DNA from 2 places in the Proteiniborus sp. genome. Region 2 is predicted to be linked to the other one. Evidence: riboswitches for the same ligand, from Rfam matches in the RefSeq annotation. Region 2 holds a riboswitch; the other holds the start of a gene.
The links. A riboswitch is a leader RNA that binds a small molecule or an ion and turns the genes downstream of it on or off. The one in region 2 is predicted to bind glycine.
Positions count from the first base shown of each region.

Region 1: linked by a shared signal. The riboswitch ahead of gcvT (glycine cleavage system aminomethyltransferase GcvT) and the one ahead of ABV008_RS01075 (GrdX family protein) in region 2 are both predicted to bind glycine.

Region 1 is NZ_JAWRHZ010000069.1:8,823-12,253, forward strand. It holds gene gcvPA (aminomethyl-transferring glycine dehydrogenase subunit GcvPA) at 1-27, opposite strand, end outside; gene gcvH (glycine cleavage system protein GcvH) at 29-412, opposite strand; gene gcvT (glycine cleavage system aminomethyltransferase GcvT) at 464-1,570, opposite strand; glycine riboswitch at 1,785-1,880, opposite strand; gene ABV008_RS16180 (pyrophosphohydrolase domain-containing protein) at 2,383-2,772, shown strand; gene ABV008_RS16185 (ECF transporter S component) at 2,850-3,383, opposite strand.
Region 2 is NZ_JAWRHZ010000008.1:19,729-23,159, forward strand. It holds gene trxB (thioredoxin-disulfide reductase) at 1-687, opposite strand, end outside; gene ABV008_RS01075 (GrdX family protein) at 816-1,193, opposite strand; glycine riboswitch at 1,263-1,337, opposite strand; glycine riboswitch at 1,339-1,440, opposite strand; gene ABV008_RS01080 (Na/Pi cotransporter family protein) at 1,614-3,218, opposite strand; gene trmL (tRNA (uridine(34)/cytosine(34)/5-carboxymethylaminomethyluridine(34)-2'-O)-methyltransferase TrmL) at 3,370-3,431, opposite strand, start outside.

The DNA.
Region 1 (3,431 bases), on a different contig from region 2:
CTCCGTATTTGGTATATATCTATGCATACTATTCCTCCTTACTACAGAAGTCTTCGTATTCCTCGGCATTCATTAATTCTTTAAGTTCAGACTCATCTGAAAGTTCAATTTTTACAATCCAGTTTGCATATGGATCTTCATTAACTAAGCCTGGTTCACCGTCTAAGTCTTCATTTACTTCAACAACTTTACCTGATATAGGAAGATAAGAGTCTGAAGCTGCTTTAACTGATTCAACTACTGAGAAAACATCTCCTGTACTAAGTTCATCGTCAACTTGTGGTAATTCAACATAAACGATTTCCCCTAATTTATGTTGAGCAAAATCAGTAATTCCTATATAAGCTTCCTTTCCTTCTACCTTTATCCACTCGTGATCCTTTGAGTATAATAGACCTTCAACTATTTTCATAAATATATTCCTCCTTAAATTTAATTAATATTTTTATAAAATAATGTTATTTTATTTTTTATATTGTTTTTGGTAAAATCTCTTATTTACTACTTTAGCTTTTAGAGATCTATTTCTTACTTTTATTTCAACTGGAGTATCAAGTTGAGTATATTCTATGTCAAGCATTGCAAATCCTATGTTTTTCTTTAGAGTAGGTGAAAAATACCCTGTTGTTATAAAACCTATTTTCTTTCCATCTGCATAAACTTCATATCCATGTCTTGGAACACCTTTATCTACCATTTCAATTCCTACTATTTTTCTCTTTAGTCCTTCTTCTTTTTGCTTTGCTAAGGCATTTTTCCCTATAAAGTTTTCTTTGTTTAGTTTTACAAACATACCATAGCCAGCTTCTAATGGAGTTATATCCCTGTCAAGTTCATTCCCATAAAGAGGAAGAGTAGCTTCAAATCTCAAAGTATCTCTTGAGCCAAGTCCTGCAGGTTTTAGCCCTTCTTCTTTTCCTGCCTCCATTATCTTATCCCATAAGTTATCAGCATGCTCATGATCAAAGTAAATTTCAAAGCCATCTTCTCCTGTGTATCCTGTTCTTGAAATTAAACAATTTGCTCCTGCTATACTTACATCTCTCTTTAGATGGAAGAATTCTATCTTTGAAAGATCTGTATCAGTAAGCTTTTGAACAATCTTCTCTGCATTAGGTCCTTGAACAGCAACTTCGGATATTTCATCTGAAAGATTTTTAATATTGACATCAAAACTCTTTGCATTTTCATTAATCCATTCTACGTCTTTTTCAACGTTAGCTGCATTAATTACAAGGAAATAATGATCTCTTGAGAATTTATAAACTAGAAGGTCGTCTACAACCCCTCCATCTGGATAGCACATAAAACTATATGCTATTTGATTGTCACTAAGTACAGATACATCATTTGTAACTAAGTATTGAACAAAATCAAATGCTTGTGGACCTGTTACTTCTACTTCTCCCATGTGTGAAACATCAAATATTCCTGCTTGTGTTCTTACTGCCTCATGCTCTTGTGTCAAACCTTCATATTGTACTGGTAGTGCCCATCCTGAGTAGTCTACAATATTCCCACCATATCTTAAATGGGCATTGTAAAGTGATGTTTTTCTTGGTTCTGCCAAAATAAACTCCTCCTTTCAGATTTTAGGTTTTTTTAGTATTTATTGCTTATGTTAATTATGTGGTTAAACAAAATTTGCATACACCTTCTAAAAGACATACTATAGGTATAATATACCCAATTAATAAATATATCTTACAATAAAAAATTATGTTGAAAAAAGATAACAAAAAAAGGAACACAATAGCATAAAAGCAATAAAAAGCAATGTGCCATTATATTCCTCTGTTTCCTAACCTGAGAGCTTCTGTATATTATCTAATACATTTCTCCTTCGGCGCCGAGTAACCGGACTCTTCAGAGTTCCATCAGATGACGATACTTTTGCCTGAAAGTTTCTATAAAAGATTGGCTCATCTTATATTGCTTCTTCGGCTATCTTGCTAAGTGAAGATATCTCACGCCACCTTCATCTGGTTCCATATCTATTTGTCATATTTCATATCTTTCGCCATAATCATAATATATTCTTTATGAAATATCAACAATTGTTATAATTTTAACTTTCCAATCGTTAAATATTTAACTATTATTGTCAAAAAAATATATTATATTATGATAAAATAGGTTACGTAGATATCCTATACCATATTAATGTCATCTTAGCTTTAAGCCATATTAATTTGTCTTTTTTCTGGTGCTTAATATAAATAATAATATAATACCTAAAAAATATCAATAATTATTGCTAAATTTTCTTAATTTTCGTTAAAAGTTTAACTAAATTCTTTTGATGGTATATTAGAAAGGTATGATAAAATAGAATTTACAGTATTATATATAATTCTTAAGATATTTTTGGAGGTGCATATGATGAGCAATAAATGGTGGCATATGGTTAAAGATTTTCAAATGAGATTTGGGCATCCTTACAGAGATACCCCTAAGCTTCTTGATACTGACAGGGTATGTAAAAGATATAATTGGATGCTTGAAGAAATAAATGAGTTCAAAGAAGCAAACGATATATATGAACAAGCAGATGCAATGATTGATTTAATGTACTTTGCTTTAGGAACCCTTGTTGAAATGGGAGTCAAACCTGACAAAATCTTCGAAATAGTACATAAAGCCAATATGGACAAGCTATGGAGCGACGGAAAGCCTCACTTCAAAGAAGATGGAAAGACTGTAAAGCCAGAAGGATGGAAAGATCCATATCCTAAAATTAAGGAAGAAATTGATAGTCAAGGATGTGAATAATACTAAAAACCCTTAGATTCTTCGCTGGCGCTCAGAATGATGTACACATTGTCATCCTGAGCCTTAGCGAAGAATCTCTATGCATTTACATTAGCTCCTCTATTAACTTTGTTTAATGCATACACTAAAGACGGTATGAGTATTAGTTGAATAGCTATACCAGGAAGTCCTGTTATTATACCTCCTTTAACAAACATAAAAGCATTCATTTTTACGCTAAAACTTAATGATAGAACAAATACTACTATACCTGCTACTACTCTACCAATTATCATCGTAACGACAAGAGCTAGTACAGAAGAAAGCTTAAATTTTTTTGTTGCTAAGGAAGCAGACAGTCCATATGCTCCAAGTTCAAACATCATAATTACAGCCATTGGAAACATAGGTGGCATTCCTGTAAGTACCCCACTAACTAAAGGAGTAACTATCCCTAGCAATAAAGCTAGGTATGGTGGCAACAAAAATCCTCCAATTAAAACTGGTATATGCATAGGTAAAAATACGGGACCCATCCCTCCAAAAAAATGAAATACCATTGGAAGAACTAAACCTAGAGCTAATAATAATCCTGTTAACACTAAATCCTTTGTAGAAAATTTCCTGTTCATTTATATACCTCCCAAAAAAATAACCATGAAAGCTTCCTTCTTGGAAAA
Region 2 (3,431 bases):
AACTATTTCTGTAACTTCTCCAGTTACTCTATTTTCAAGTACCATTGACTCTAATATACCTTCGCCTTTTACTTCTTTAACTACTGAATTCCAAATAAAGTGCATTTTTTCATTTTTAAATGCTTTTTCTTGAATTGATTTAGCTGCTCTTAGCTCATCTCTTCTATGAACTATAGTAACTTTTCTAGCAAATTTAGTTAAGTACATTGCTTCTTCAACAGCTGAATCTCCACCACCAATTACATAAACTTCTAAATCAGTAAAGAAATCAGCATCGCAAGTTGCACAATATGAAACACCTTTACCTGTAAGTTCTTTTTCTCCTGGGCAACCCATTAGTCTTGGTTTTGCACCTGTTGCTATTATTATTGATTTAGCATGGTATTCACCTTTAGCACCCTTGATTACTTTAATCTTATCTTGTAATTGAACTTCTTTTACTTCGTCTAACACTCTTTCTGCACCAAATTCATCTGCTTGCTCTACCATTCTTGCAATCAAAGACGGTCCTGAAGCATTTTCAACTGATCCTGGATAGTTAGCCACTTCTTCAGTTGTAACTATTTGTCCACCAGCTTTTTCTCTTTCTAGTATTAATGTTTTCATTTTTGCTCTTGCTGCATATAATCCTGCTGCTAAACCTGCAGGACCTGAACCAATTATTATTGTATCGTATAAGTTTGCCATCTTAATCACTCCTTAAATTTGTAGTAATAATATACCCATTAACTTTTATAGTTAACATTCTAGGGTTATCAGTAAAAATACATTTTTTCAACTAGAATTTACCCAGATTTGTCAAATATTATGCAAGACTAAATTATGTTATTTAGTACATTTTCTATTAAGGATAAATCTACAGTTTGAAAATCAAAAAGCGCAACATCATTCCAATTTGGGATTGGTCTGTTTGCCATAAATTTTCTAGTAGTAGTTATGGCACTTTCTATAAGTGACAGAGAATCCATGTCTAATTGGTTTTTTTCTTTTGAAATAATAATAGTCCTATATGGAGTTTCATTAGGCTTAATACTGCCCGCCAAGGGATGTGATAAAAGCTTATATCCCATATGAATTTTGTCTCTAACGATTTCTAAGATTCCTATGTAGTCCTTGTTGTGAAGTTCTATTTCATATGTAGGAGCAAACTTCTCTTTAATTAATGGATTGTTTGTTATTATTACTTTTTTCATAAGCCTCACCCCTCCCAATATTTAAAGACAAAAAAACAGAATAGAAGTTTACATTATTATGTGCCCCTCTACTCTGTTCTAAACCTGAGAGATTCTTCTTTTTTCAAAGAATTGCTCCTTCGGTGCCATAGGCTTTCCAGAGAACTGTCCAAATACGGTCCTTTTGCCTGAGAGCTTCTCCATAAATGGCAAATTTATGACTTACTCCTTCGGCGCCAATACAATTGGTCTCTTCCGCATTTTTCATTCAGTTTCATTTTAAGTATTATATTGTTAAATAAAAATCAATCTTGGTGTTTAACCATATTATAATATATAAATAATTCGTATACAATACCTTTTTTTATTTTTTCACAACAAAATTTCTTAAATATCTTTAACATTTGTTATATTTCTACAAACAAGTATATTGTTTTTTTATTATTTAAGTGCATCTAAAATATACATCGCAATATTAGATGAGTGGTCTGATATTCTTTCTAGATTACTAATAAGATCCAAGAAAATAATTCCTGAGCTTGGTTCACATGATTGAGTATTTAACCTTTCAATATGTCTTTCTCTATAATCTTTTTCCATTATATCTACTTCTGCTTCCAAACTGATTACTTCATTCGCAATTTTGGGATCTGCATTCTTAAAAGCTAGTAATGATTTGCTAAATATATCTTCTACCTTATCAAACATTATATGCAATTCGTCAAGAGCTGCGTCAGTAAACCAAAGCTTATTATCTATTCTGCTTTGGGATAATTCCGCTATGTTCTCAGCATGGTCTCCAACACGTTCTATATCATTAATAGCATGGAACAATGTAGTTACAGTAGCATGCTGCTCATCTGTAAGGGGTGCATTAGAAAGTTGAATTAAATATTTAGTTATCTCTTTTTCGATAAAATTAATATTTTTTTCTTCCTCAAAAACCTTTTGGATCAATTTTTCATCTTTTGTGTAAAATGATTCAATAGATGTTCGTAGATTTTCTCTAACTGTTTTCCCCATTCTAAGTACTTCTTTACTAGCCTGACCTACGGCTATAGAAGGAGTTTCAATAATTCTTGTGTCTAAGTATTTTAATCCAAGAACTTCGCCTTCTTCTTCTCCCTTAATTAATTTTTTAGCAGCTAGCACTAATAATCCTGCAAATGGGAACTGTATTACTACGTTTATTAAATTGAATAATGTATGAGCATTTGCTATTTGTCTTTGAATATCATTTGGTGAAAACTTCATAACTAAAGCCTCTACAGGACCCTGTAATACAATGATAAACAACATAGTACCTACAACATTAAAAAGAAAATGCATAAGTGCAGCTCTTTTAGCAGTTTTGTTAGCTCCAATACTTGAGATAAGTGCTGTTGTTGTAGTTCCTATATTATCTCCAAAAAGAATAGGTAATGCTATATCTATAGTTATAAGTCCTTGACTAGCAAGTGCAAGCAATAATCCTATGGAAGCACTGCTGCTTTGCACTAAGGTAGTTAATCCAAATCCTACTAGAATACCTAATACAGGGTTCTTAAGACTAATAAGTATGTTCTTAAAAGCTTCAGATTGCCCTAAGGGTTTCAAATGACTTCCCATAAAATCCATTCCGATAAAGAGAATACCAAAGCCAATAAGTATCTCAGCTATTTCTTTATTCTTTTTCTTAGATGAAAACAACCAAATGGCAACACCTATAGCTACTACAACAGGTGCGTAGTCACTTAATTTAAATGCTATAAGTTGTGCAGTTATTGTAGTTCCTACATTGGCACCCATGATTACTCCAACTGCTTGGTTTAAGTTCATTAGCCCAGCATTTACAAAACCAATAACCATAACAGTTGTAGCACTACTACTTTGAACAACCATTGTAACTACAGTACCTACAATTACACCCATTAACCTATTGCTGGTTAGCACTTCTATAAGTCTTTTTAGCTTTTCTCCGGCAGCTTTTTGAAGGCCTGTCCCCATAAGGTTCATTCCATAAAGGAATAGTCCAAGACCACCTAATACGCCAAAAACAATCTCCATAATAATCCTCCTATTTTCAAAATATTCATTTGATAATAGCTAATGAATTAATAATATAGCATAAATTTTGCTCTTATATTTAATAATTTACTTAAACTCTAATATAAGAAAATTTTTATTTTGTTTATAACCAGAATGTATCTTATGTTTTTTAGATAAGTTCTGGAAAATTAAGTTGTCTTAGAACTTCATATACTATAATTGCAACAGAAT